DNA from 4 places in the Pseudomonas sp. App30 genome. Region 1 is predicted to be linked to each of the others. Evidence: riboswitches for the same ligand, from Rfam matches in the RefSeq annotation. Region 1 holds a riboswitch; each other region holds the start of a gene.
The links. Region 1 has a riboswitch for cobalamin ahead of cobO (cob(I)yrinic acid a,c-diamide adenosyltransferase). Riboswitches for the same ligand answer to the same signal wherever they lie in the genome.

Region 1 (7,240 bases):
GGATGACGGCCAGGAACCAGGCCGTCACGCCGTGGCTGCGCCAGCCACGGCCGCCGCCGTTGAAACGGCGCTCCAGGCGGTCGGCCAGGCGCCCGAAGGCTACCAGCGGGTGACGGCTCTTCGGCTCGCCAAGCAGGGCATCCAGCGCCACGCCGGCAACGGTGACCAGGGCGATGCTCATGGCTTAACCCCCCAGTGGTTCTCATACAGCATCTCGCTCAACGGCTTGGCCTCGGCCCAGCCTTCCATCACCAGCATGGGCGATGGGTAGAATTCGGTCACCGGGCCCAGGCACAGCACGGCCATGGGCTTGGCGCCGGCGGGCAGCCCCAGCAGGTCGGCCAGGGCCTGGGGGTCGAACAGCGACACCCAGCCCATGCCCAGGCCTTCGGCACGCGCCGCCAGCCACAGGTTCTGGATAGCGCAGGACAGCGACGCCAGGTCCATCTCCGGCAAGGTACGGCGGCCGAAGATGTAGCGCTCGCGGTCGTCCATCAGCGCCGCCACCAGCACCTCGGCGCAGTCGTTGATGCCTTCCACCTTGAGCTTCATGAACTCGTCCGAGCGCTCGCCCAGGGCCTCGGCGGTGCGCACCCGCTCGTCCTCCACCACCGCCTGGATACGCTCGCGCAGGGCGCGGTCGCTGATGCGGATGAAGCGCCAGGGCTGCATCAGGCCGACGCTGGGCGCCTGGTGCGCAGCGTGCAGCAGGCGCGCCAGCAGTTGCGGGGCGACGTCGCCGCCGGCGAAGTGGCGCATGTCGCGGCGCTCACCGATGGCTCGGTAGATGGCCGCGCGCTCGGCGGGGGTGTAGGCGTTGTCAGTCATCAAATGTGCGAGGCCCCTTTGGGGCAGAACAGGGCGGCGACGGCCGCCGGGTTGGACGGGAAATAGAAGTGCACGTACGACGCCGTGAGGCGGCCATCACGGTACACCGCCTCGGCGCCGCGGCCACCGTTGGGGCTGAGGCCACGGGCGATGGGCTCAAGCGCGGTGCTGGTCAGCGAATGGTGGTAGGTGTGGCCGCGCAGGGTGCCTTCGGGCAGCTCCACGGCTTGCAGGGCCAGGGCCGCCAGGCGCTTTTGCATCACCGCTTCGCCAGCTAGCAGGCCCAGCAGCTCGGCGCGCTGGCCGTCAACGTCGGTCAGGGCGTCCAGCAGGTAGAGCATGCCGCCACATTCGGCCAGCAGTGGCTTGCCTTCGGCGTGGTGGCCGCGAATCGCCGCCAGCATCGGTGCGTTGGCGGCCAGGGTGTGGTGGTGCAGTTCCGGGTAGCCACCGGGCAGGTACAGGCTGTCGCAGGGCGGCAGCTGCTGGTCATGCACCGGCGAGAAGAAGCTCAGCTCGGCGCCCATGGCGCGCAGCAGGTCGAGGCTGGCGCCGTAGGTGAAGGCGAAGGCCTCGTCACGGGCGACGGCAATGCGCACGCCGGCCAGCAGCGGTTCGCACGGCACCGGGGTGGGCGCAGCGAAGGTCACCGGCGGTGGCAGCGCGACTTCGCAGCTTGCCGCCAGGGCATTGGCGGCCGCGTCCAGGCGCAGGTCCAGGTCGTTCAGCTCGCTGGCCTGCACCAGGCCCAAATGGCGGCTGGGCAGTTCGATGCCGGTCTCGCGAGACAACGCGCCGTACCAGCGCAGGCCTTCGGTGAGGCTGCCTTCAAGCAGTTGCGCGTGGCGCAGGGTGCCGACGCGGTTGGCCAGCACGCCGGCGAACGGCAGGTCCGGCTGGTAGCGCGCCAGGCCCAGGGCCAGGGCGCCGAAGGTCTGGGCCATGGCGGTGCCGTCGATCACGCCCAGCACCGGCACGCCGAAGTGCCGCGCCAGGTCGGCGCTGCTGGGGGTGCCGTCGAACAGGCCCATCACGCCCTCGATCAGGATCAGGTCGGCCTCGGCCGCCGCTTCCCACAGCAGGCGCCGGCTTTCCTCGGCGCCCACCATCCACAGGTCGAGCTGGTACACCGGCGCGCCACTGGCCCGTTCCAGGATCATGGGGTCGAGGAAATCCGGCCCGCACTTGAACACCCGCACCTTGCGCCCCTGGTTGCGGTGCAGGCGCGCCAGGGCGGCGGTGACGGTGGTCTTGCCCTGGCCAGAAGCGGGTGCTGCGATCAGCACCGCCGGGCAATGACGCGGCTGGGTCATAGCTCGATGCCCTTCTGGGCACGAATGCCGGCCTGGAAGGCGTGCTTGAGCATGCCCATCTCGGTGACGGTGTCGGCCAGTTCGACCATCTCGTCCTTGGCGCCACGGCCGGTGACCACCACGTGCTGCATGGCGGGACGCGCCTGCAGGTCGGCCAGCACCTGGTCGAGGTCCAGGTAGCCGTGCTTGAGGGCGATGTTCAGTTCATCGAGAATCACCAGGCCGATGCTCTCATCCTGCAACAGGCCACGGGACACTTCCCAGGCGGCCTGGGCGGCGGCGATGTCACGCTGGCGGTCCTGGGTTTCCCAGGTAAAGCCCTCGCCCATCACGTGGTAGCGCACCTGCTCGGGGAAGCGGCGGAAGAACAACTCTTCGCCGGTGGCGTTACGGCCCTTGATGAACTGCACCACGCCGCACTGCATGCCGTGGCCCATGGCGCGCGCGAGCATGCCGAAGGCCGAGCTGCTCTTGCCCTTGCCGTTGCCGCTCAGCACCAGCAGCAGCCCGCATTCGTTGGGCGCATTGGCAATGCGCTCGTCAATGATCGCCTTCTTGCGCAACATGCGCGCCAGATGGCGTTGTTCACGTTCCTGGAATTCACTCATCGCAGCTCTCCGCTACACCTGCACACAGGCGACATCGACGAAAAGCCGCCGCCCGGACGGACGCAGCACAGACTCGTCAATGCCGCTCTCACCCGCGCGACAGAACAAAAGGGGACCGGCAAGCCAGCGGCTTGCCAAGAAGGGTTCCAGGCCGGTCTCCGGACTCATGAGCGGGGGCATGCACACCCGGGGCCACGCGCCTTCCCGAGCCAATTCGGCCCAGTGGCGCCATGCGCGACCTTGACTCATTTACCGTTGCGGGGGCAGCGCCGGGCTCGCACGCCTGCGGCGGCTCACCGGCTTCCCTGTTTCACCCTGCCAGCCGTGGGGCTGCAGGGCACCTGAAACACGCCGGGAAGGTTAGAGGGTTGGGGGTGGGAGGTCAATTAAAGCTCGCCATACCTCCCCTGTAGCAGCTGCCGCCAGGCGGCGTCCGGCCCTGACGCGGCCTGGCTATTGCACCGCAGCGCCTGTGGACGCGGCCTTCGGCCGCTGCTACGGAACTCCCCGTAGCAGCGGCCAAAGGCCGCGTCACAGGGTTTTATTGGAACCACTGCCCTACCCCGCCCCTCTACAGCACATACCTCCGCCTCAGCGAGCAATTACAATGCACAAGACCCGCCTGGCCCTGATCATCCTCGCCTCCAGCACGCTGCTGGCCTGCGGCGAGTCCTCGACCCTGAAGGTGGCCGACGGCACCGGCCCGCACCCGCAGCTGCCAGCACCGAACAAGACACTGATCCCCACGGTGAACATCGCCGACGCCATCGGCTGGCCCGACGGCGAGAAACCCCAACCGGCCAAGGGCACCCAGGTGGCCGCCTTCGCCGAGGGCCTGGACCACCCGCGCTGGCTGTACGTGCTGCCCAACGGCGACGTGCTGGTGGCCGAGACCAACGCGCCGCCCAAGCCCGAGGACGCCAAGGGCATCAAGGGCTGGGTGATGAAGAAGGTCATGGGCAAGGCCGGCGCGGGGGTGCCCAGCGCCAACCGCATCACTCTGCTGCGCGACACCGACGGCGACGGCGTGGCCGACACCCGTACGGTGTTCATCGCCAACCTCAACTCGCCGTTCGGCATGACCCTGGTGGGCAGCGACCTGTACGTGGCCGACACCGATGCCCTGCTGCGCTTCCATTACGACACCGGCGCCACCGCCATCAGCGGCCAGGGCACCAAGGTGACGGACCTGCCGGGCGGGCCGCTCAACCACCACTGGACCAAGAACGTCATCGCCAGCCCCTCGGGCAACAAGCTGTACGTCACCGTGGGCTCCAACAGCAACGTCGGCGAGAACGGCCTGGACAAGGAAGAAGGCCGCGCGGCGATCTGGGAGGTGGACCGCGCCAGCGGCGAGCACCGCATCTACGCCTCCGGCCTGCGCAACCCCAACGGCATGGGCTTCGAGCCGCAGACCGGGCAGTTGTGGACCTCAGTCAACGAACGCGACGAGATCGGCAGCGACCTGGTGCCTGACTACATCACCTCGGTGAAGGACGGCGGCTTCTATGGCTGGCCGTTCAGCTACTACGGCCAGCACATCGACAACCGTGTCAGCCCGCAGAACCCGGCACTGGTGGCCAAGGCCATCGCCCCGGACTACGCCGTGGGCCCGCACACCGCTTCCATCGGTTTCACCTTTGCCAGCACCAGCGGCGGGCTGGCGGCGCCGTTCAACCATGGCGCCTACGTAAGCCAGCACGGTTCGTGGAACCGCAAGCCACACAGTGGCTACAAAGTGATTTTCGTGCCGTTCGTGGACGGCAAGCCCAGCGGCCAGCCGATCGACGTGCTGACCGGGTTCCTCAACGACAAGGAACAGGCCATGGGCCGGCCGGTGGGCGTGACCGAGGACCACAAGGGCGGGGTGCTGGTGGCGGATGACGTGGGGAACAAGATCTGGCGGATTACGGCTGAGAAGTAAACAACCTGTGGGAGCTGGCTTGCCAGCGAGCTTTGGGGGAAACCCGAACAGCTCGCTGGCAAGCCAGCTCCCACAGGCGCATCAAGGGTTATGCGCCAGGCTTGCTGGTTGCAGCACGCGCTTGGCGTTCAGGTAGGCGTGTTGCCAATACGGCTTGTTGAGGTAGTCCAGCTTCACCGTGCCACCTGTGGCCGGCGCATGCACGAAGCGGCCCTCGCCCACGTAGATGCCGGCATGGCTGACCTGCGAACCACCGCTGGTGGCGAAGAAGATCAGGTCACCGGACTGCAAGGCATCCTTGCTGACATCGGGGGCGCGCATGCTGATCATTTCCCGCGTGGAGCGCGGCAGGCTGATGCCGGCCGCGTCGCGATAGACGTAGGCGATCAGGCCGCTGCAGTCAAAGCCCGAATCCGGCGTGTTGCCGCCCCAGCGGTATGGGGTGCCGACCAGCCCGATGGCGCGCATCAGGACGTCATCGGCCTGGGGAGACAGGGGCTGCTGGGGAGCTGAAACAAAAGGTTGATACACCGGCGCAGGCGCAGGTGGCGGCTTGTGGCCAGCGCAGGCGGTGAGCAGGCCTGCGAAGAGTAATAGCGCGAAACGGGCCGTTAGCGACATAAACAGAACCATCCTGATTCAACTGCCGTTGAAGACTAGCTTGTATTCCCGAAAACGCGCAACGGCGGCACACTTTTCAGTGCGCCGCCGCTGCGAGTACCGCCCAGACTGCTTACTTGCGTGCGATAGTCGTGGTCGGTGCCATGGCCAAGGCACGCTTGGCTTCGATAAAGGTCTTGCTCCAGTAGGCGTCATCGAGGCTGTCGATGCGCACGCCGCCGCTACGGTGGCTGCTGGAGTGGATGAACTGGTCATCGCCCAGGTAGATGCCGGCGTGGCTCACGCGACCACGGCCACGGGTGCTGAAGAACAGCAGGTCACCGGGCTTGAGGTTGTTGCGGGCTACCAGGGGGGCCTTGACGTTGATCATGTCACGCGTGGAACGCGGCAGGGTCATGCCGGCCTCCTCGCGGAACAGGTAACCGATGAAGCCGCTGCAATCGAAGCCCGATTCAGTGGAACCACCGGTGCGATAGCGGGTGCCGATCAGCGATTTGCCGCGTTCCAGGATGCTGTCAGCCAGCATGGGCATCTGGTAGGGCTTGCTGTTCTCGGAGAAGTCAGCCAGTTCCTTTTCGGTATCCAGCTCTTCTTCTTGGAAATTCAGGGTTACAGCTTTCGCCTGGGCCTGGGACTGTGGAGTCACCGGGTTGAGAGCCTGTTGCTGCGATACCGGCGTATGAGCCGCGCAGCCGAAAAGCAGGGTCACGAGTGCGAGGGGCACGAGGGGTGCGAAGCGCTTTAGCATGGGCACGACCGTGTCTGTAATAGTTAAGAAGACGCGACTATGCCCGCTATCAAATCCATTTGCAAATTCAATCGAAAAAAATGTGACTCAGCAGTTTCGGCATGACTTCTAACGCCCTACTCTCAAAAAACACGTCCATGCTGGCAGAAAGCCCGCTTCGCAATGGGTTGATCTCAATGGCAAACCCGCCAGCGGCGCGGGTTTCAGCGATGGGCGCGTTGATGTAGGGGAAGCTTGCCGTGGTGCCGATCACCAGCACCACCTCGAAACCGATCGCCATTTGCCGATACAGCGCCTCAATCGCCCGCTCGGGCAGCATTTCCTCGAAAAGCACCACGGAAGGCCGCATAACGCCATTACAGACGTTGCAGCGCGGCGGCAGTGGCTGACCAAGGATTTCCCGCAAATCATCGCGTACAGCGCCACAGGCGCGACAGAACAGTGGCGCCAATTCCCCGTGAATTTCAATTAACCGTTCGTCGGGACTTCCTGCCTGACGGTGATAACCGTCAATGTTTTGCGTCAGCACCCAGCACTCCGGCTTGGCTTTCTGCAGCTGGGCAATGGCGTGGTGCGCCGCATTGGGTTGCGCGCCCAGGCAGGCCTCGCCCAGCTGCGCCAGGTATTTCCAGCACAGCACCGGGTCGCGTTCGAGCATGGGCCCCGACAAGGCTTTTTCGATGGGCAGGCCTTCGCTGGTGGTGCCGTTGTACAGGCCACCCAGGCCACGGTAGGTGGGCAAACCGGAGTCGGCGGAGAGGCCGGCACCGGTAATCACCAGGATGCGCCGGGCATCACGCAGGGCAGCGCCGGCGCGGGCCAGCAGCTGCGGGTCTACCAACCCAGGGTTTCCTTGAGGAAGGGAATGGTCAGCTTGCGCTGGGCCTGCAGCGAGGCCTGGTCCAGGCGCTCCAGCAGGTCGAACAGCGCGCTCATGCTGCGGGTACCACGAGTGAGGATGAAGTGCCCGACCTCGTCGGTGAGGTGCAGGCCGCGGCGCGAGGCGCGCAACTGCAGGGCACGCAGCTTGTCTTCGTCCGACAGCGGGCGCATCTGGAAGATCAGCGCCATGGTCAGGCGCGACTTCAGGTCCGGCAGCCTCACCGCCAACTCGCGCGGCGAATGGGAGGCGGCGATCAACAGGCGCCGGCCGCTGTCGCGCAGGCGGTTGAACAGGTGGAACATGGCCTCTTCCCAC
Region 2 (7,240 bases), 920 kb from region 1:
GTGTCGTAATTAAGGCGCAGAGTGTCGTCGTAATGACGTGTTTCGCTGCAATATGACGAAACCCTTGATCAGACTGGTTGCCCGCGGTCGACCTTGCTGCTGAGAATGATCGACGTAGTGGTTTTTTCCACCCCGTCGACGCTGCCGATCTGATCGAGCAATTGATCCAGTTGCTCCGGCGAGTCGGTGCGCAGCCAGGCCACGTAGTCGAACTCGCCGCTCACCGCGCACAGCTGTTGCACCTGGCCCATGGCGCTGAGGCGGCGCACCACTTCCTTGCCCGAGCGCGGCTGCACGGTGATGCCCACGTAGGCCTGCAGGCCGCCGTCGGCCAGGCGCTGGCCCAGGCGCACGCCGTAGCCGGTGATGACCTTGCCTTTCTCCAGGCGCGCCAGGCGCGAGGTCACCGTGGTGCGGGCGATGCCCAGCTGGCGAGCGAGCACGGCCACGCTTTCGCGGGCGTTGATCTGCAGGGCGGCGATCAGCTTGCGGTCGATTTCGTCGAGGGGGAGGGTGCGCAGGTCGGTCATGTTGTAGTGGCGGATATGCCATCCATACTGGCTTGAATGACGCCCTAATCGGCTCATTTTGTGAGCCGATTAAGTCAGCTAATCGGCTCACTGTCCAGATTGCACTCCGTAGCCGCTGCCGGCAGGCTGCGCTGGCCATGTCGTACGCTGGAGAGCTTGCGTCGAGGCTTAGGGCCGGCGCAGCCTGCGGCAGCGGCTACGGGGAGGTAGCCGGGCGAGACTGCAGGCATAAAAAAACCGCGCCGGAGCGCGGTTCTCTTCGAGCAGCGTGGATCAGGCGTGGGCAAAGCGCGCCTTGGGTTGCAGCAACCGCTCCGCCACCGGCCCGAACACCAGGCCGACGGTGGTCCACAGCACCAGCTGGATGCCCAGCGACGAGGTGCGGAATTTCCACAGCACGTCGGCCGAGAAGTTCGCCGGCACTTCGTTGATGGTGGGGAACAGCGCACCGGCCACGGCCATGATCACCAGGTACAGGGCCACGCCGGCGATGGCGCCAGCCCACACGCCAGAGGTGGCGATGACCTTGCGCGCGGCGTTGACGGCGATGACCGCGGCCACCACCGATACCAGCAGCATCATGAAGAACACCTGGGTGCGCAGCCCGATGGTGTCGGGGTTGCCTACCGACGGCGGGTTGGCCGGGTATTTGATTTCCGGCACCAGGATCAGCACCACGAAGGCCGCCAGGGCCAGCAGCGCCGACAGGCCACGCGGGCCGACCTTGCCGATGCGGCCCAGCGAGTAGGCGAACACCAGGGCGAAGATGCCGCCCAGGGAAACGCTGTAGGCCACCACGCCGGTCAGCAGGCCGAAGGTGCTCTGCACCTCGCGGCTGACCAGCTCGGGTTCCTCGGCGTCGCCGTGCATGTGCGCCATGCCTTCTTCGAAGGCGATGGCACGGTCAACCTGGGGTTCACCGAATATTTTTGCAAAACCGAAGGCGAGGATGCCGGCCAACAGACCGACGAGCATGCCCCTGACGAGTAAACGACCAGTCATGTGAAACACCTCGAAGGGATCAGTGGCAGGGGAAGCCCAGCAGGTGGCGACCGTCGTGCACGAACTCGTGGACGTACATGCCCTTGAACAGCGCGGTGGCACCTTGTTCTGCGCCAACGAAGTAGATTGCCAGCATCAGCAGCAGGCCGCCGAAAATCGCCCACGGCAGGATTTCGCTCAGGGGAATGGTCGGGATCGAGATGTCGGTTTGCGAAGTAGTGCTATAGGCCATGATTACCTCAGGGATTACGCGTCCCGGTTACGGTGGATAGGTCGAAAAAAGGTCTGGCTTACGGCAAGGTGCCGACTACAGTGGCGCGACCGCGGCGGTTTTTGACCGTCTTCTTTTTTCGAAACACATTGATACAGCCGGGTAAGTGTACCTCTTTGCCCGATGAACGTCGTGAAGATTGGCCGCGCGAGGCAGGCCTGAGCGGCTACGCTTGGCTTGCAGGTTCCACATGGGGCGCAGCCATGCAAGGCGCAAACAGGTTCCAGGCGCTGGACAGCTTTCGCGGCCTGTTCGCGCTGGCGGTGGTGACGTACCACATCGGCTTGCCGGGCAGCTTCACCGAGCTGGCGTTTTTCCGCAACGCCGACCTGTTCGTGGAGTTTTTCTTCGTGCTTAGCGGCTTTGTGCTGGCCCACGCCTACGGCAGCAAGGAGCGCGTGGACTTCAGCCGTTTCTTCATCACGCGCTCGTTGCGCCTGTTCCCGCTGCACTGGGTGATGCTGCTAGTGTTCATTGCGCTGGAGGTGGGCAAGGCGATTGCCTGGCGCAAGGGGCTCGCGTTCAACTCGAAGCCGTTCAGCGGGGCCACCGCGCTCTCGGAAATACTGCCCAACGCCCTGCTGGTCCAGTCGTGGACCGGCTTTACCGAAGCGCTGTCGTTCAACTATCCGGCCTGGAGCATCAGCGTCGAGTACTACATGTACATGGTGTTCCTGGCGGCGTTGTTGCTGCGTGGCAGCGCGCGGCTGTGGGGCTGGGCAGCCATCGCCGCGCTGGCCGCACTGGCGCTGTACCTGGAACTGGGCGGGCTGACGCCAAAGGCCCTGCGTGGGCTGTTGTGCTTCTTCGGAGGGGCGTTGGCCTACATGGCCTACCGCCGGCTGAGCACGCGGATCCGCGCCGGTTTCGCCTGCTTCACCGGCCTTGAGCTGCTGTCCGTGGCCTTGGTGGTGGCGTTACTCATCTCCAGCCTGGACAACAAAATGCCGCTGGCCCGCGTGCTGTTCTGCGCGGTGGTGGTTGTCTATGCGTTTGACGGTGGTGCCGTTTCCCGACTGTTGCAGGGCCGGGTCTTTCATTTGATCGGCAAGGTTTCCTACTCCATCTACATGACCCACGCGGCAGTGTGGTTCTGCGTGGTGTCCTGCTTCATGGTGCTGCAGAAGCTCACCGGCACGCCGTTCGCACCGTCCATTGGCCCCAAGCGCTACGTGGACACCGGCAGCGTGTTGCTCAACAACCTGCTGGCAGTGGCGGTGCTGCTGATGGTGGTAGGGCTGGCCATGCTCACCTATCGCTACGTGGAGCTGAAGGGCCAGCAACTGGGCGCTCGGTTGGCGCAGCGGGCCCCCAGCAAGGGCGCTACCGAGGTGGGCGTGCAGGAACGAGGAGCATGATATTCAATCAACAGGTTTCAGGAGCGCCATGAACATACTCGTCACGGGGGCCACCGGCTTCCTCGGCCAGGCGGTCTGCGAGGCCTTGGCAGCGCAGCACGACAACCAGGTGCTGGGCACCAGCCGTTCGGCGGGCGCAGGGCCCGTGCCGCTGGTTGCCGTGGGTGATATCGCCGCTGCAACCGACTGGTCCGGCGCCTTGCAGGGCATCGAGGTGGTGGTGCACATCGCCGCGCGCCTCAACTTGCAGGGCGACACCAGTCCCGACCCGTTGGCCGAATACCGCCGCACCAACCTCGAAGGCACCCTGGCCCTGGCGCGCCAGGCGCTGGCAGCCGGCGTGCGAAGGCTGATCTTCATCAGTTCGGTAGGGGTCAATGGCTCCTTCACCACCGGCACGCCCTTTGACGAAACCTCGGTACCGGTGCCGGACGGCGACTACGCCATTTCCAAGTTCGAAGCCGAGGAGGGCCTGCGGGCGCTGGCGCAGGGCACGACCATGGACGTGGTCATCATCCGCCCGCCGCTGATCTACGCCGCCCACGCCCGGCGCAACTTCCCGCGGCTGTTGAAGCTGGTGGACTCCGGCCTGCCGCTGCCGTTCGCGGCGGTGGACAACCGCCGCAGCATGGTGGCCCTGGAGAACCTGGTGGACTTCATCGTGCTGTGCACCCGCCACCCGGCGGCGGGCAACCAGCTGTTCCTGATCTCCGATGGCGAGGACGCCTCCACGGCGCAGATCGTCCGCTACCTGGCGGCCAGCATGGGCCGCTCGCCCCGGCTGGTGCCGGTGCCCGATGGGCTGATGCGGTGGGGGGCCAGGCTGGCGGGCAAGCAGAACATGTACACCACCTTGTGCGCGTCGCTGCAGGTGGATTCGGGCAAGGCGCGGCGGTTGCTGGGGTGGGTGCCGCCGTTGACGCTGGAGCAGGCGCTGCACAAGACGGGCAGGGCGTATAAGCAGCTGGGCTGAAAAGCGTTGGCCTGAAACGCAAAAAGCCGCGCAGATGCGCGGCTTTTTCGTAGATGGTGGGCCCAGCAGGACTCGAACCTGCGACCAAGGGATTATGAGTCCCCTGCTCTAACCAACTGAGCTATAGGCCCCCAGTAGGTCGCGGATTATAACGACGGTTTCGCGCCAGTGCCATCCGAAAAGTCGCAAAGACGCATACGAAGAAACCGCCCGGCGAATTCGTCGGCGTTCAGGGGCAGGCTGTAGATGAAGCCCTGGATCTGCTCACAGCCCTCGCGGGCCAGGAATTGCTGCTGCGCGTCGTTCTCCACGCCCTCGGCGATCACGGTCAGTTGCATGCTGCGGCCCAGGGCAATGATTGCCCGCACGATAGCGGCGTCATGGGGGTCGGCGGGCAGGCCGCGGACGAAGGACTGGTCGATCTTGAGGATGTCCAGGGGCAAGCGCTTGAGGTAGCTGAGCGAGGAATACCCGGTGCCGAAGTCATCGATGGCCAGCTGCACGCCCAGGCGCTTGAGGTCGTGCAGCACCGCCAGGGCTTCCTCGGCCTGGCTCATGATGAAGTTCTCGGTGATCTCCAGTTGCAGGCAGCCGGGGGCCAGGTGGTGCTGGCGCAGCAGCTGGTCGATGCGCTTGAGCAGGTTGGGCTGGCGCAGCTGGCCGCCGGCGAGGTTGACCGACAGCGGCCCGAAGCCGTCGTACAGCTGCTGCCAGGCGTGCAGCTGGCGGCAGGCCTGGTCCAGCACCCAGTCGCCGAGCTGCAGGATCATGCCGTTCTCTTCGGCCAGGGGGATGAAGCGCTCGGGGGGGACGTCACCAAAGGTGGGGTGCGCCCAGCGAATCAGCGCCTCGGCGCCGACCAGGCTGTGGTCGTGCACGCTGAACTTGGGCTGGTAGGCCAGGCTCAGTTCGCCGCGCTCGATGGCCCGGCGCAGTTCATGCTCCAGCGCGACCCGCTCGCTGGCCTGGGCGGTGAGGTCGCGGGTGTAGGACTCGACGCGGTTGCGGCCCTTGGCCTTGGAGCGGTACATGGCGGCGTCGGCGTTCTTGATCAGCGTGGGCACGTCGGTGCCGTCCTGGGGGTAGAGGCTGGTGCCGATGCTGGCGCTGGTGAAGAACTCGTGCTCGCCCGCCTGGAACGGCGCGGCGAAGCAGGCCAGTAGTTTGTTGGCGATGTGCTCGGCATCTGCCGCCTGCTGCAGCCCAGGCAGCAGGATGATGAACTCGTCGCCGCCCAGGCGCGCCACGGTGTCGATGTCGCGCACCTGTTCCTTGAGGCGCTGGGCGATGCCTTTGAGCAGCAGGTCGCCCACCGGGTGGCCGAGGCTGTCGTTGATGTGCTTGAAACGGTCCAGGTCGAGGAACAGCACGGCGCCCTGGCCGCTGACGTCGTGCTCGCGGTTGAGCGAGGCCTGCAGGCGGCTCTCGAACAGGGTGCGGTTGGGCAGGCCGGTGAGCGGGTCGTGGTGGGCCTGGTAGTCGAGGCGGGCCTGGGCGTGCTTGAGGCTGGAAATATCGGCGAACACGGCGACGAAGTGGGTCAGCGCCGAGTCGGGGTTGCGCACGGCGCTGATGGTCAGCCAGCAGGGGTAGAGCTCGCCGTTCTTGCGCCGGTTGTGGATCTCGCCCTGCCAATGGCCCTCGGCGGTCAGGCGGTGCCACATGGCGACGTAGAAGGCGCTGTCGTGCTGGCCCGAGGCGAGCAGGGTAGGGGTGGCGCCCAGGGCTTCGCTTTCGCTGTAGCCGGTGATCTCGGTGAAGGCGCGGTTCACTGCGGTGATGCGCTGGCGGGTGTCGGTGATCAGCACGCCCTCGGCAGTGCTCTCGAACACGGTGGCGGCCAGTTGCAGCTTTTCCTGCATCAGGTGGCGGTCGGTGATGTCGCGGGCGATGGTCAGCATGCACGGCTCGCCGCCGATGGGCAGCGGGCTGGTGGACACCTCGCAGAGGCGAATGGCGCCATCACTGCGGCGCATCAGGCAGCCGAAGTCGCGCACGAAACCGTCGCGTTCAAGTATGTCGAGCAGGCGTTTGCGCTCGTTGAGGTCCACCCACAGGCCCAGGTCCAAGGTGGAGTGGTCGATGGACACATGGTTGGCGTAGCCACTGATGCGGGTGAAGCCTTCGTTCACCTCCAGCAGCACGCCGTCGCGCTGGCGGGTCAGCAGCATGCCATCGGGCGAGGCGTGGAAGGCCTTGGCGAACTTTTCCTCGCTGATCTGCAGCTGCTTCTGGGTTTCCTTCAGCTGGCTGATGTCGCGCACCACCACCACCAGTGCCGGGATGGTGTCCAACTCGAAGGGTTCGGCGGAGATCAAGCCGGTGAACATGTCGCCGTTGCTGCGCCGGAACGGCATTTCCAGGTTGCGGATGCTGCCGGCCTGCAGGCGCTGCAGCAGGCCCGGGCCAGCGCCGTCGATGCCCCAGATGTTCAGGTCGGTGGCGGTGCGCCCCACCACGTCGGTGGCGTACAGGCCGATCTGCTCCTCGAAGGCCTTGTTCACCTCCAGCAGGCAGCCATCGCTGAGGCGCGCGATCACCAGGATGTCGGGGCACTGGCGGAACACCGAGGCGAACTTCTGCTCCGACTGGCGCAGGGCTTCCTCGGTGCGCTTCATCTCGCTGATGTCGATCATCAGGCCGCGCATCACCGGCTGGTGGCCCTGGCGGATCATGCTGACGATATCGCGCACCCACAGGTGGCGGCCGTCCGCCGTGACCACGCGGTAGTCGACCACGTGATCATGGCCGGCCTCGGTCTCGCGGGTGCAGTAGGTCTCGGCCCCGGCGGCATCGGCGGGGTGCAGGATGCTGCGCCAGAAGCCCGGTTTCAGCCAGTCCGTCAGCGGGTAGCCCAGCAGCGCCTCGGCGTGGGGCGATACATAGCTGTAGGTGAAATCGCTGGTGCGCGCCTCCCAGGCAATGGCCGACAGGCTTTCCACCAGCCCGCGGTAATGATATTCGCTGGCGCGCAGCTCCTGTTCCAGGGCTACCCGCCGTGAGATCTCGGAGCTCAGGCGGCGGTTGATGCGGATGACGATGGCCAGCACGGCGAGGATAACCAGCAGCGCGGGCAGGCCGTAGGTGAGGTAGTCGCGCCACAGGG
Region 3 (7,240 bases), 340 kb from region 1:
CAAAATCCGCAGGGTGCTGTCGTACAGGGCCGGGTCGCCCCACACCAGGATGCCCGCGCACTGGCCATCGGCGACTTCATCGGCGATTAGCCGTTCGATCAGCCGCTGCTTGTCGTCGTTGAGCTGCTGCACCGCACCCGCATAGCTGTCGCCGTCAGGCCCGCGCGGCGGGTTGTCGGCTTCCACCATGCGCCAGGGCCGCTCGGTGGCCAGGCGCGTGCACAGGTCACGGCGCAGGTCGTTGAGCCCGTGCTTGGCCGGGCCCTTGTCGAACAGCAGGAACACGTCGACGCGGTTCAGCGCCTTCAGCGCCTGCAAGGTCAGGTGGTCAGGGTTGCCGGCACCGATGCCGATGACCAGGACGGTTTTCATGGGCCATGCCTCAGGGCAGGTATTGAATGTGCGGGCGGCCATGGTGGGCGGAGGGGCTGACCACGCAGCGCACGCCGTAGACCTGGGCGACCCGCTCGGCGGTGAGGACCTGTTCCGGGCTGCCGCTGGCCACCACCCGGCCCTGTTGCAGCAGCACCAGGCGGTCGCAGAACATCGCGGCCAGGTTCAGGTCATGCAGGGCCATCACGCAGGTCACCGGCAGGCCCTGAATCAGTTGTAGCAGCTGCAGCTGGTGTTGGATATCCAGGTGATTGGTGGGCTCGTCCAGCAGCAGTTCGCTGGGGCCCTGGGCCAGGGCACGGGCGATCTGCGTGCGCTGGCGTTCGCCCCCCGACAGGCTGTGCCAGCTGCGCAGCCGCAGGGCGCCCAGGCCGGTGCGCGCCAGGGCCTGCTCGACGATGGCCTGGTCTTCCTGGGTCCAGGCCGACAACGCGCCGCGGTGCGGGGTGCGGCCCAGGCGCACGATGTCCTGCACGCGAATGTCCACCTCGGTGCCGGCGTGCTGTTCCACCAGCGCCACGCGCCGGGCCACGGCCTTGCGCGGCCATTGCGCCAGTGGGCGGCCGTCGAGGCTGACGCTGCCCTGGCTGGGCGTGCGCAGGCCGGCCAGCAGGCGCAGCAGGGTCGATTTGCCGGAGCCGTTGGGGCCAATCAGGCCCAGGGTGCCCTGGGCGGGCAGATCCAGGCTGATGCCGTCGATGATCACCTGGCCGTCGACGCTCCAGCCGACGTTGTCGGCGCGCAGGCTCATGGCGCCGCCCGGTTGCGGTAGAGCAGGGCGGCGAACACCGGCGCGCCGACCAGGGCGGTGACCACGCCAATGGGCAGCACCTGGCCGGGCACGATCAACCGTGAGGCGATGTCGGCCAGCACCATGAAGTTGGCGCCGATCAGCACGCAGGCCAGCAGCAGCCGCACGTGCCGCGGGCCTACCAGCAGGCGGGCGATGTGCGGCACCACCAGGCCGACGAAACCCACGGCGCCGACGATGCTCACCAGGGTGGCGGTGATCAGCGCCGTCACTCCGAACAGCAACCAGCGCAGGCCCGCCACCGGCACGCCGAGGCTGGCGGCGGCGTCGTCGCCGAAAACGAAGGCATCCAGGGTGCGCGCGCAGTACAGGCACACCAGCAGGCCGGCGCCCACCACCGCAGCGGCCAAGCCGACGTCCGCCCAGCGCACGCCGCCCAGGCTGCCCAGCAGCCAGAACATCACGCTGCGCGCCTGTTCGGCGTTGGCCGAGGTGGAGACGATCCAGGCGGTCAGGGCGTTGAACAGCTGCGCGCCGGCCACGCCGGCCAGTATCACCTGGGCCGGGCCGCCGCGGATGCCGGTGGCCAGCAGCACCACCAGGCCGAACGCCAGCGCGGCGCCGAGGAAAGCCCCCAGGGATATGCCGATCAAGCCGCCGCCCAGGCCCAGCAGCATCACCAGCACCGCGCCGGTGGAGGCGCCGGCGCTGATGCCCAGCACGTACGGATCGGCCAGGGCGTTGCGCAGCAGCGCCTGCAACACCGCGCCGCACAGCGACAGGCCAGCGCCGCAGCAGGCGGCCACCAGCGCGCGGCTCAGGCGGTATTCCCAGATGATGCCCTGCTGGATCCGCGGCACCTCATAGGCACCCAGCCCCAGGCCGTTGAGCAGCGCCTTGAGGGTCACGGCCAGGGGAATGTCCAGCTCACCCAGGGACACCGCCAGGGCAATCGACAGGCCCAGGCTGAGTAGCGCCAGCAGAGCCAGCGCCCAACGGCGGAGGCCGGAACTTTCCAGTCGCATCAAGGCGCCTTGCCCGTGTCGGCCAGGCCCTTGGCGATCTGTTCGATGGCGTCGACCACGCCCATGGACGGGTTCAGGGTGTTGGCGTCGACCACGATCAGGCGGCCGTTGCGCACCGCCTTGAGTTCGCGGGTCACCGGGTCGTTGCGCAGGAAGGCCAGCTTCTTCTCGACGTCGTCGGCGGGGTAGAGGCGGCGCTGCATGCGCGCCAGCACGATCACGTCGGGGTCACGGGCGGCAATGCTCTCCCAGCTCACCCCGGGCCATTCCTCATCGCTGTCGATGACGTTGCGCAGGCCCAGCACCTGGGAGATATAGCCCGGCGCACCGTGCTTGCCGGCCACCCACGGGTCGCCTTCCAGGCGCGTGCTGGAGAACCAGTACAGCACCGACAGCGGTGGGTGCGCGGTGGCGTTGGCCAGTTTCACGGCGGCCGCCACGCGTGCATGCAGGTGTGCGCTGAGGGCCTGGCCGGCGGCGGGCACGTCGAAGATGGTCGCCAGTTCGCTGATTTCCTTGTCCACCAGGGCCAGGGAATACAGCTGGCTGCGGCTGCCATCGGCGTTGGAGGTGGCGGTCACGCCCTTGCCGTCGCAGTCGCTGGGCGACACGTAGGAGGGGATACCCAGCTTCAGCAACTGCTCGGGCGTCGCCACCTCGCCCTGGGGGCCGATGTGGTAGGTGTACTGCGCCACGACGATGTCCGGCGCGGTCTTGGCCACGGCCTCGAAGCTGGGGGCGTTGTCGGCCAGGCGCGGCACCTTGGCGCCGGCGGCCGCCAGCGACGGCGGCAGCGGCCCGAACCACACGCCGGTGCCGACCATGCGCGGGCCCAGGCCCAGGGACAGCAGCAATTCAGTGCTGGCCTGGCCCAGGCTGACCGCCCGTTGTGGTGGGGCGTCGATGCGCACGCTGTGGCCGCAGTTCTGCACGGTCAGCGGGTAGTGGCTGGCCGGCGCGGCGGCTACGGCTGAGGCGGCGGATAAAGACAGGCAGGCAAAGGCAAGGCGGCGTAACAGCATGCAGCGGCTCCCGGGATGGCGCGTCCGTTGGGCGAAAGAAATGGCGTGCAGCAAGGTCTGGCTTTCGGGAGGCCCGAACACAGTGGCGCGACCGCGCCGGAGTTGCACCGGCTTCCTGCTGCACGCATGAAAAAGCCCGCAGAGGGTAAGTGGCATTGCCCAAGAGAGCAACCTGCCGTTCACCTTCCCAGGGGCAAACGCTGTAGCCGCTGCCGCCAGGCTGCGCTGGCCCTGGCGTACGCTGGAGATTTTCAGCGTGGGCAAGGGCCAGCGCAGCCTGCGGCAGCGGCTACGCAGTCATGCGGGGTTCATGCGCTGGTAAATGCCAGCGCCTTGAGGCCGCCTTCGGCCTCGGCGTCGGGGAATTCCGGCGGGTTTTCCAGCCGGTGCTGGAAGGTCAGCTGCGGCGCTTCCTCGGCCATGCTCTGGATCAGGAAGTCGGAGCCAATGGCCGGGTCATTGACGCAGGCCAGCACCACGCCCTGTTCGGTCAGCAGCTCGGGCAGCTTGCGCAGCACCTTGCGGTAGTCCTGGGTGAGCACGAAGCTGCCGCGCTGGAACGACGGCGGGTCGATGATCACCAGGTCATAGGGGCCGCCACGCTTGACCTTGCCCCACGATTTGAACAGCTCGTGGCCCAGGAAGCTCACGCGGTCCAGGTCGTGGCCGTTCAGGCGGTGGTTGTCACGGCCGCGGCTCAGGGCGGCGCGGGCCATGTCCAGGTTCACCACGTGCTCGGCGCCGCCGGCGATGGCCGTCAGCGAGAAGCCGCAGGTGTAGGCGAACAGATTCAGCACGCGCTTGCCGGCGGCGTGCTCGCGCACCCATTGGCGGCCGTAGCGCATGTCCAGGAACAGCCCGATGTTCTGCTTGCGGCCCAGGTCCAGCTGGTAGCGCAGGCCGTCCTCGTCGATGAACCATTGCTCCACCGGCTCGCCCAGCAGCCATTCGGCGGCGCTGTCGGGCAGGTAGCGGTGCTGCAGGATCAGGCTGTGCACCTGTGGGGTGGCCTGGGCCAGTGCCAGCAGCAGCGGCTTCAGCGCAGCCAGCTCGTCGGCGGCGGGTTCGCGGAACAGCGACACCAGCAGCACACCTTGCAGCCAGTCCACGGTGATCTGCTCCAGGCCCGGCCAGCAGCGGCCGCGGCCGTGGAACAAGCGGCGGGTTTCGGCAGGCGGGTGTTGCAGGGCGGTGCTGAGGTGTTGCTGCAATATAGCGAGGGCGTCGGCGTTCATGAAAGACTTTTGGCAGGGCATAAAGCGCCCATGGTAAACGCTGGCGCAGGGCCGTGGGAAATCCACGGCCGTGCGCGCCAGGATCACTGATGCTTGGCTTGCAGTTCCTTGGCCATTTTCAGGTGCTCCTGCAGCTTGGGCAGGGTCTGTTTGGCGAAGTCCTTGAGCTCGGCCTTGTCGGAGGATTCGACCTCTTTCTGGAACAGCTCGATGGTGTCTTCGTGGGCCTTCACCTGATTGGCGGCGTAGGCCTTGTCGAAGGACTCGTCGCGCATTTCGAGGATTTTCTTCTTCGCCTGGTCCATCAACGTGGCGTCGTCGGGCACCACCAGGTCCAGCTTGTGCGCCAGCGCCGCCAGCTTCTGGTTGGCCGCGCCGTGGTCCTTGATCATCATCTGGGCGAAGCTCTTCACGTCCGCCGAGCTGCTTTTCTGCAGCGCCAGCTTGCCAGCCTCGACTTCGGTGATGCCGCCTGCGGTGGCATCGGCGACAAAGGCGCTGGTGGCAGCGGCGAATGCGGGGCTTGCCAGCGCGCCGGTCAGGGCCAGCACAAGCGTGCCTGCTTTGAATGCGTCCATGGGAAATCTCCGTCGTTATTGTTCGGGAAGCGAGAGGGTGACGCCTCGCTCACTACAATTGATTGCCCGGCCACCGCGTTGGTGCTTGGGCGGCGACGAACGGTCTTTCGACTATGGTCCAGCATCAATCTTGCTCATTCATGCATTAAGCTGATCGGATAAATAAAATTCGGCATGAGTGACCGGGATGAGCATCAATTTCGACCTGAACGACCTGCAGGCCTTTCGCGCAGTGGTGGAGAAGGGCAGTTTTCGCAAGGCCGCCGAGGCCATCAGCATCTCCCAGCCGGCGCTGAGCCGGCGCATCGAAAAGCTGGAAAGCGCGCTCAACGTGCGGTTGTTCGACCGCACCACCCGCCGCGTCAACCTGACCATGGTCGGCCGTGCCTTCGCCCCCAGCGCCGAACGCCTGCTCAATGACCTGGACATCGCCCTGCTGGGCATCAGCGAAGTGGCCTCCACGCGCCTGGGCAACGTCACCGTGGCCTGCGTGCCGTCGGCCGCCTATTACTTCATGCCCAAGGTGGTGGCCCGCTACCACAAGCTTTACCCGCGCATTCGCGTGAAGGTGCTCGATGCCAGCGCCAACGACGTGCAGCAGGCCGTGCTCAGCGGCGAGGCCGACCTGGGCCTGAGCTTTACCGGCAACCTGCCGCCGGAGCTGGAATTCGAACTGCTGGTGCAGGAGCACTATGTGGCCGCCTGCCGCCGCGACCACCCCCTGGCCGGGCGCAAGCAGCTGAGCTGGGAAGAGTATTTCCAGCACGACTACATCTCGGTGGACAAGACCTCCGGCAACCGCTTCGTGCTGGACCAGGCGTTGCTGCACATCCGCCCGGCGCGGCCGAGCATCTGCGAGACCCGCCATGTGACGACCATGCTCGGGCTGGTTGAGGCGGGCTTGGGGATTGCGGCGGTGCCGTCCATGGCCTTGCCGTTGGGCGAGCACCAGTGGATGACCAGCATCCCGCTGGTGGAGCCCGAGGTGCTGCGCAGCGTGGGGTTGATCCGCCGCCGGGGCCGGCTGTTGACCCCGGCGGCGCTGGAACTGGAGCAGTTGATCAGGGAGTTCAAGAAACCCCTGGAAGATCAGTGAGGCACTGAGTCCAGGCCGGTGCCGGTGACCACCGACTGCGCCTGGGCCGAAGCCATGTAGTCGAGCAGGGCCTTGGCCTCGGCCGGGTGCGCGGCGCCTACCGGGATGCCGGCGGCGAAGCGTGTCACCGACTGCAGCGGCTCGGGGATCTTGCCCACGTAGGTCACGCCGGCGATGGGCAGCAGCTCGCTGACCTGTTGCAGGCCCAGCTGCGGCTCGCCCTTGGCCACTTCACCGGCCACCGGAATGCGCTCGATCATCTTCGCCTTGGGCTTGAGCTGGGCTTCGATGCCCAGGCGTTTGAACAGCTGGTCCTGTACGTAGACGCCGCTGGCGCTGTCGGAATAACCCACGGACCTGGCCTGCAGCAACGCCTGCTTGAAGGCGGCGACGCTGCTGATGTCCGGCTTCGGCTCGCCGGCTTTCACCACCAGGCCGATGCGCGAATCGGCCAGCTCCACCCGCGAGGCGGGCAGCACCTTGCCTTGCTTGATCAGGTCGTCCAGGGCGTAGCCGACCATGATCACCACGTCGGCCTGCTCACCGCGTGCCAGGCGGTTGGGGATAGCCTCGGCGGCCTTGCCCATGGACGGGCCCAGCACGGTGTTCAGCTGGTCGCCATGGGCCGCGGCGAACTGCGGGCCGAGGATCTTGTAGGCGGCAGTGAAGCCGCCGGAGGTCATCACGGTCAGGTCCTGGGCCTGGGCCAGGCCCGCGGCGGCCAGCCCCAGGGTCAGGGCGGCCAGGCTGTTGAGCAATTTCTTCATGGCCACGCCCCTCACACGGCGGCGCGCAGCTGGGCGCTGCCGCGGCGGTACAGGTACAGGGTGGCGCACAGGGCACACAGGGCGGCGAAGCTCATCCAGTAGCCGGGCGCGGCCTTGTCGCCGCTGCTGTGGATCAGCGCGGTGGAGATGGCCGGGGTAAAGCCGCCGAACACCGCGGTCGCCAGGCTGTAGGCCAGGGAGAAACCGGCCACGCGCACTTCCACCGGCATGATTTCGGTCAGCGCCGGGATCATCGCGCCGTTGTACATGCCGTACATGAACGACAGCCACAGCAGGGTTTCCAGCATGTGCGCGAAGCTCGGCGCCTGGGCCAGGAACGACAACGCCGGGTACGAGGTGGCGATGGCCAGCA
Region 4 (7,240 bases), 730 kb from region 1:
GGTGGTGGACCTGCCGCATTTCATTCTGTCGCTGCTGTTCATCCCCTCGGAGAACCCCGGCGGCTACGGCCTGTACCCCACGCTGAACGTCGGCTGGACCCTGAACTACGAAATGTTCTTCTACCTGATGTTCTCGCTGGTGTTCGTGGTGCCCAAGCGGCATCGTCCTTTAGTCGTAGGCCTGGCGCTGTTCGCGGTGTGCGAAATGGTCAGCCACTATGGGGTGCTGAGCCGCTTCTACGCCAACAACATCATCTATGAATTCCTGCTCGGCATCGCCATCGGCTGGGCCTACCGTCGCGGCTGGATCGCCCAGGCGCTGTGGGTGCCGCTGCTGGTGATCGGCGCCTCGCTGGTGGCCATCTACAACCTGCCGGCCAGCGACCGGCTGTTGAACTGGGGCGTGCCCAGTGCCTTGATCGTGCTGGCCTGCGTGGCCATGGAGCCGTGGTTCAAGGGCAATCGCGTGCTCAAGACCCTGGGCGACTGCAGCTACTCGGTGTACCTGATTCACGTGATGGTGCTGTACACCGGCTGGTTCGCCAGCGAGCGCCTGAACATCAATCCGTACCTGGTTTTCGCCGTTTGCGTGCCGGTCATCGCCCTGGCTTCGTGGGCCAGTTACGTGTGGATCGAGACCCGCCTGTACCGCCGCATGAAGGGCTGGGCGGAGGCGCGCCTGGCGCCGGTGGAACGCCCCTCCATAACCTGACAAAAATACTGGGACTTTGTGCCGCGCCCGGTTTGGCGTAAACTGCCGGCAAGTCTGTGAGGAACTTACATGAGCGCCATAACGATTACCGACGCGGCACACGATTACCTGGCCGATCTGCTGGAAAAGCAGAACACCCCGGGTATCGGCATTCGCATTTTCATCACCCAGCCGGGCACCACCTACGCCGAGACTTGCATTGCCTACTGCAAGCCGGGCGAAGAGAAGCCGGAAGACACCGCCATCGGCCTGAAGAACTTCACCGCCTGGCTGGACGCGGTCAGCGTGCCGTTCCTGGAAGATGCCGTGGTGGACTACGCCACCGACCGCATGGGTGGCCAGCTGACCATCAAGGCGCCGAACGCCAAGGTGCCGATGGTCAATGAAGACAGCCCGATCAACGAGCGCATCAACTACTACCTGCAGACCGAGATCAACCCCGGCCTGGCCAGCCACGGCGGCCAGGTGACGCTGATCGAAGTGGTCGAGGACGGCATCGCCGTGCTGCAGTTCGGTGGCGGCTGCCAGGGCTGCGGCCAGGCCGACGTGACCCTGAAGGAAGGCATCGAGCGCACCCTGCTCGAGCGCATCCCGGAACTCAAGGGCGTACGCGACGTGACCGACCACTCGCAGAAAGAAAACGCCTACTACTAAGGCGTACGCTGCGAACCCGAAAAACGGCGCCCCGTGAGCGCCGTTTTTTTATGCCTGCACGCCGAAGCGCTCGGCGTAATCCTGCGGGCTGACGCCCAGGGCCTTGTGAAAGCTGCGGCGCATGCTCTCGGGGTGGCCGAAGCCGCACAGCCGCGCCACGCTCTGCACCGAGGCTTGGCCGCCTTGCAGCAGGGCGCGGGCTGATTCCAGGCGCACCTGCTCGACGTAGCGCGCCGGGGTGACCCCCAGTTCGGCCATGAACACCCGGTACAGGGTGCGCGGGGCCATGCACGCCCGTGCCGCCAGGGCTTCCAGCGACAGGTCGCCGCCCAGCTGCCCGGGTATCCACTCCAGCAGCGCGCCCAGGCGCGGCGCGCGGCAGGCCTGGGGCGCCAGGTGCGGGCTGAACTGCGCCTGGTCGCCGGGGCGCTTGAGGAACATCACCAGGCGCCGGGCCACGGCCAGGGCGATAGGCCGGCCGAGGTCGTCTTCCACCAGGGCCAGCGCCGAGGTAAAGCGCTGGCGGCTGGCGCGGCTGTAGGTGTGCAGGCGTTCGCCCTGTACATCGATGGCCGGGAAGGCCTTGAGCGCTTCCACGTCGGCCCAATGGGTGGTGGCGCGGTGGCCATCCAGCAGGCCGGCGTGGGCCAGGATCAGCGCGCCGGAGCACACCGAGCCCAGGCGTTGCACCTGCGCGGCGGCGCGGCTGAGCCAGGCCAGCAGCGGCTGGTTGGCGAATTGCGCCGCCTCGCCGCGCCCGCCGGGCACCAGCAGGGTGTCGAGGCTGGCGGGGTCGGTGTCGTGGTAGCGCTGCTCGGCATACAGGTTGAAACCTGCCGAGGTCGCCACCGGGCCGGCCTGTTCCCCCAGCATCAGCAGGGTGTAGGCGGGCGCCCGGCCCAGGCGCGCCAGCTCCTCGTTGGCCGAGGCGAACACCTGCATCGGCCCGGTGACGTCCAGGCTCATCACCTCGGGATAAATCAAACAGGCAATCCGGCGCATAAAAACTCCTGGCTCAATTCTCCGTAGCAGCGGCCACCTGTGGGAGCTGGCTTGCCAGCGAGCTTTTAGGGCCTCAACAGCTCGCTGGCAAGCCAGCTCCCACAGGGCTGCCGCTGCTACAGGGGTTGTCTGTAAAGGTGCGCGTGGCCGGCGCGGTAGAGCGCCGACTCGCCGAAACAGTCAGTGTCCAGCACCCGCCCGACGAGGATCAGCGCCGTGCGGCGGAAACCCTTCGCCGCTACCTTGGCTTCAATGTCCGCGAGGCTGCCGGTGACCCAGTCCTGGTCCGGCCAGCTGGCCTTGTGGATCACGGCGATGGGGCAGTCGGCACCATAGTGGGGCAGCAACTCCAGCACGATTTTCGACAAATGCTGCACGCCCAAATGAATGGCCATGGTCGCGCCGTGGCGCGCCAGGTCGTGCAGGGCTTCGCCTTCAGGCATCGGCGACTTGTCGGCATATCGGGTCAGGATCACCGTCTGCGACACCCCCGGCAGCGTCAGCTCGGCGCCCAGCAGGGCTGCGCAGGCGGCAGTGGCGGTGACGCCAGGGATGATTTCGAAGGGAATGCCGCGTGCGCGCAGGCAACGGATCTGCTCGCCGATGGCGCCATACAGGCTCGGGTCGCCCGAATGCACCCGCGCCACATTCTGGCCGCGGGCGTGGGCGGCGGCCAGCAGGTCGATGATCTGCTCCAGGTGCAGCTCGGCGCTGTTGACCACCTGTTCGGCCTGGTGGCCTTCGAGCACGGCGGCGGGAACCAGGGAGCCGGCGTAGATTATCACCGGGCACTGGCGGATCAGCCGCTGGCCCTTGACGGTGATCAGTTCCGGGTCGCCGGGGCCGGCGCCGATGAAGTAGACGGTCATGTGCAAATCCTGAAGAAAACGAATGCTGCTTGAGCGAAATTCAAGTGCGAGGCGGTGATTATCCGGGAATCGGGCCCGCTTGTGCCAACGCCAGGGTGGCTTTGGCGTTCTTTTGCCGGCTGACGCGCAGCTGGCTGCCGGCCCCGGCCAGCGCCAGCGCGGCGCTTTCGGCCACGCCGTGGCAGCCGGTGTGGCTGAAGGCGACGGCGGAGCGGTGGGTCAGCCGGGGCTCGAAAGGCGCGAGCTGCGCGGCGCTGAAAAGCGTCAATGGCACGTCCAGCGCCTGCGCCAGTTCCAGCAGCCCGGCCTCGTCGGCCTTCAGGTCAATGCTCGCCACGCCCGTCACGTCGCCGCGGCTCAGGCCGTGGTGGGCGAGGGTGGTGTCGAGCAGGTCGGCCAGCACGCTGGCGGGGCAGCCGCGCTGGCAGCCGAAGCCGGCGTAGAGGTCAGGCATGGGAGGCGTCCGCACATTGCAAGCCACCACTATACCCGTAGCCGCTGCCGCAGGTAGCGGCTACGGGGCGATGTTGACCTTGCCCCCCACACTGCGTAGCCTTGCACCTTCGAGGTTCTCCGCCACGCGGAGCCAAGATGGGAATGCGGTCCAAGCCGCAGCTGCCCCCGCAACTGTAAGCGGTGCGCGCCCCGGCAATGCCACTGCGTTCCACGCGGGAAGGCGCCAGGGTCGGCTTTCTAGCCCACGCCGCAAGCCAGGAGACCTGCCTCGACAGACTTCCACTACAACCGGGCGGGGTGATCCGGTGGCGAATGCACCCGCGTGCCCGGCACCCGCGGTTCTCGTCCCGTTTGCCCGCCATATTGCCAAGGGCATCCGATGAAAACACTGGCCAAGCTTCCCGTCACCATCGTCACCGGCTTCCTGGGCTCGGGCAAGACTACCTTGCTGCGCCACATGCTGGACAACGCCCAGGGCCGCCGCATCGCGGTCATCGTCAACGAGTTCGGCGAGCTTGGCATCGACGGCGAAATCCTCAAGCAGTGCACCATCGGCTGCACCGAGGAAGAGGCCACCGGCCGCGTCTACGAACTGGCCAACGGCTGCCTGTGCTGCACCGTGCAGGAAGAATTCTTCCCGGTGATGCGCGAACTGGTGGCCCGCCGTGGCGACCTCGACCACATCCTCATCGAGACCAGCGGCCTGGCCCTGCCAAAACCGCTGGTGCAAGCCTTCCAGTGGCCGGAAATCCGCAGCGCCTGCACCGTCGACGCGGTGATCACCGTGGTCGACAGCCCGGCCGTGGCCGCCGGCACCTTCGCCGCCTTCCCGGACCAGGTCGACGCCCAGCGCAAGCTGGACCCCAACCTGGACCACGAATCGCCGCTGCACGAGCTGTTCGCCGACCAACTGGCCAGCGCCGACCTGGTGATCCTCAACAAGGCCGACCTGATCGAGCCCGAGGCCCTGGCCGCCGTGCGCCGCGAAGTGGCCGAGGAACTGCCGCCGGCGGTCAAGGTCATCGAAGCCAGCAGCGGCCGCCTGCCGCTGGACGTGCTGCTGGGCCTGGGCGCCGAGTCGGAAGAGCACATCGACGGCCGCCTGACCCACCACGATCATCACCACGACGACGATGATCACGACGACCACGACCACGATGCCTTCGACTCCATCTCCATCGAGCTGCCCGAAGCGCCGGAAGCCCAGCTGCTCGACGCCCTGACCACCCTGGTGGTCAAGCACGGCATCCTGCGGGTCAAGGGCTTCGCGGCCATTCCGGGCAAGCCGATGCGCCTGCTGATCCAGGGCGTGGGCACCCGTTTCGACAAGCACTTCGACCGCGCCTGGCGCGCCGAAGAAGCGCGTAGCACGCGCCTGGTGCTGATCGGCCAGGAGCTGGACGCGGCCCTGCTGGAAAGCCAGCTGCGCGCTGCCCTGAACGGTTAAGCCATGCACCTGCTGAGAACCCAGCCCGGCGGTTTCGTGCCGGACGACAGCATCGCCGACCTGGGCCAGACACCGGCCGAGCTGGTGATTCTCTGCAGCGGTGACTCGCACCTGGCGCTGCTGGCCGAGGCCGCCCGGCAACTGCCGGACGACTTCCCCAGCCTGCGCCTGGCCAACCCCATGCAGGTACAGAACCACGCCTCCGTGGACCTGTACGTGGACGAGGTGTTGCGCCACGCCAAGGTCATCCTGATTTCCCTGCACGGCGGCATCGGCTACTGGCGCTACGGCGTCGAGCAGCTGGTGGCGCTGGCGGAACGCGGCGTGCAACTGATCCTGGTGCCCGGCGACGACCGCCCCGACCCCGAGCTCAGTGACCTGGGCACCGTGGGCCGCGAGGTGGGCGAACGCCTGTGGCACTTCCTGCGCCAGGGCGGCATGGGCAACGCGTTGTCGTTGTTCAACTGCCTGGCCAGCCAGTTTCTCGGTCGCGACTACGCTTGGGCAGAACCCCAGGCGCTGCCGCGCACCGCCATCTATCATCCGGCCCACCATGATGCCAGCCTGGCCCAGTGGCAGGCCGACTGGCAACCCGGCCAGGCCGTGGTGCCGCTGATTTTCTACCGCTCGCACCTGCAGGCGGCCAACACCGGTTTCGTCGACGTGTTCTGCCAGCGCCTGCTGGCGGCCGGCCTGAACCCGCTGCCCATGGCCGTGGCCAGCCTCAAGGAGGCCGGCTGCCTGAGCCAGGTGCAGGCTTGGATGGACGAAGTCGGCGCGGCGGTGATCCTCAACACCACCGGCTTTGCCCAGTCCAGCCCGGAAGCGCCGCACCTGCGGCCGTTCCGCCGCGACATCCCGGTGATCCAGGCCATCTGCGCCCAGGACAACCAACCCGGCTGGGAGGCCAGCGAGCAGGGCCTGGGCCCGCGCGACCTGGCCATGCACATCGCCCTGCCGGAGCTGGACGGGCGCATCATCAGCCGCCCCATCAGCTTCAAGGACCTGGCCTGGCGCAGCGAGCGCAGCCAGTCCGACGTGGTCTGCTACCGCGCGCACCCCGAGCGCATGGATTTCGTCGCCGAACTGGCGCGGCGCTGGGCCGAGCTGGCGCGCCTGCCCAACGGCCAGAAGCGCATCGCGCTGATTCTGGCCAACTACCCGACCCGCGACGGCCGCATCGGCAACGGCGTGGGCCTGGACACCCCGGCGGCGGCGCTGAACATCCTGCGTGCCCTGCACGTCGAGGGCTACCCAGTGCAGGGCCTGCCCGCCAGCGGCACGGCGCTGATCCAGCAGTTGCTGGGTGGCGTCAGCAACGACCTCGACAGCCTCGACCTGCGCCCCTGCGCCCAGAGCATGGCCATGGACGACTACCTGGCGGCGTTCGCGCGCCTGCCGCTGGCCAACCAGCAGGCGGTGCGCGAGCGTTGGGGCGAGCCAAGCGCCGACCCCATGTGCCGCAGCGGCCGCATGATGGTCGCCGGCCTGCGCTTTGGCCTGACCTTCGTCGGCATCCAGCCGGCTCGTGGCTACCAGCTGGACCCCAGCGCCGTGTACCACGACCCCGACCTGGTGCCGCCCCACGGCTACCTGGCGTTCTATTTCTGGCTGCGCCACGCCTATGGCGCCGACGCCGTGGTGCACGTGGGCAAGCACGGCAACCTGGAGTGGCTGCCGGGCAAGGGCGTGGGCCTGTCCGAGCACTGCTGGCCGGACGCGCTGCTGGGGCCGATGCCCAACGTCTACCCGTTCATCGTCAATGACCCGGGCGAGGGCGCCCAGGCCAAGCGCCGCACCCAGGCGGTGATCATCGACCACCTGATGCCACCGCTGACCCGTGCCGAAACCTATGGCCCGCTGCGCGACCTGGAGCGCCTGGCCGACGAATACTACGACGCCCAGCTGCTGGACCCGCGCCGCGCCCGCGAGCTGCAACGCGAGATCCTGGCGCTGGTGCGCGACGCGCAGATCGACCGCGAGCTGCAACTGGATGCCGGCTGGGACAGCGACGCCGACGCTGCGCTGTGGCTCCCGCGCCTGGACACCTACCTGTGCGACCTGAAGGAATCGCAGATCCGCGACGGCCTGCACATTTTC

Region 2: linked by a shared signal. The riboswitch ahead of RAM80_RS14575 (CbtB domain-containing protein) and the one ahead of cobO (cob(I)yrinic acid a,c-diamide adenosyltransferase) in region 1 are both predicted to bind cobalamin.
Region 3: linked by a shared signal. The riboswitch ahead of RAM80_RS08490 (ABC transporter substrate-binding protein) and the one ahead of cobO (cob(I)yrinic acid a,c-diamide adenosyltransferase) in region 1 are both predicted to bind cobalamin.
Region 4: linked by a shared signal. The riboswitch ahead of cobW (cobalamin biosynthesis protein CobW) and the one ahead of cobO (cob(I)yrinic acid a,c-diamide adenosyltransferase) in region 1 are both predicted to bind cobalamin.

The regions. Positions count from the first base shown of each region.
Region 1 covers NZ_CP133165.1:2,198,599-2,205,838, forward strand. The annotation lists gene cbiB (adenosylcobinamide-phosphate synthase CbiB) at 1-181, opposite strand, end outside; gene bluB (5,6-dimethylbenzimidazole synthase) at 178-828, opposite strand; gene RAM80_RS10055 (cobyrinate a,c-diamide synthase) at 828-2,141, opposite strand; gene cobO (cob(I)yrinic acid a,c-diamide adenosyltransferase) at 2,138-2,749, opposite strand; cobalamin riboswitch at 2,881-3,109, opposite strand; gene RAM80_RS10065 (PQQ-dependent sugar dehydrogenase) at 3,357-4,673, shown strand; gene RAM80_RS10070 (C40 family peptidase) at 4,755-5,294, opposite strand; gene RAM80_RS10075 (C40 family peptidase) at 5,407-6,042, opposite strand; gene RAM80_RS10080 (NAD-dependent deacylase) at 6,110-6,883, opposite strand; gene hda (DnaA regulatory inactivator Hda) at 6,877-7,240, opposite strand, start outside.
Region 2 covers NZ_CP133165.1:3,123,584-3,130,823, reverse strand. The annotation lists gene RAM80_RS14585 (Lrp/AsnC family transcriptional regulator) at 69-530, opposite strand; gene RAM80_RS14580 (CbtA family protein) at 804-1,532, opposite strand; gene RAM80_RS14575 (CbtB domain-containing protein) at 1,552-1,764, opposite strand; cobalamin riboswitch at 1,797-1,934, opposite strand; gene RAM80_RS14570 (acyltransferase family protein) at 2,007-3,161, shown strand; gene RAM80_RS14565 (NAD-dependent epimerase/dehydratase family protein) at 3,190-4,134, shown strand; tRNA gene RAM80_RS14560 (tRNA-Ile) at 4,189-4,265, opposite strand; gene RAM80_RS14555 (bifunctional diguanylate cyclase/phosphodiesterase) at 4,281-7,240, opposite strand, start outside.
Region 3 covers NZ_CP133165.1:1,853,810-1,861,049, reverse strand. The annotation lists gene cobF (precorrin-6A synthase (deacetylating)) at 1-372, opposite strand, end outside; gene RAM80_RS08500 (ABC transporter ATP-binding protein) at 383-1,144, opposite strand; gene RAM80_RS08495 (FecCD family ABC transporter permease) at 1,141-2,169, opposite strand; gene RAM80_RS08490 (ABC transporter substrate-binding protein) at 2,169-3,191, opposite strand; adenosylcobalamin (AdoCbl) riboswitch at 3,235-3,317, opposite strand; gene RAM80_RS08485 (class I SAM-dependent methyltransferase) at 3,500-4,426, opposite strand; gene RAM80_RS08480 (DUF4142 domain-containing protein) at 4,510-5,004, opposite strand; gene RAM80_RS08475 (LysR family transcriptional regulator) at 5,192-6,100, shown strand; gene RAM80_RS08470 (substrate-binding domain-containing protein) at 6,094-6,867, opposite strand; gene RAM80_RS08465 (MFS transporter) at 6,879-7,240, opposite strand, start outside.
Region 4 covers NZ_CP133165.1:1,468,900-1,476,139, reverse strand. The annotation lists gene RAM80_RS06565 (acyltransferase family protein) at 1-712, shown strand, start outside; gene nfuA (Fe-S biogenesis protein NfuA) at 782-1,366, shown strand; gene RAM80_RS06555 (GlxA family transcriptional regulator) at 1,415-2,368, opposite strand; gene cobM (precorrin-4 C(11)-methyltransferase) at 2,485-3,237, opposite strand; gene RAM80_RS06545 (cobalamin biosynthesis protein) at 3,296-3,691, opposite strand; cobalamin riboswitch at 3,787-3,979, shown strand; gene cobW (cobalamin biosynthesis protein CobW) at 4,073-5,140, shown strand; gene cobN (cobaltochelatase subunit CobN) at 5,144-7,240, shown strand, end outside.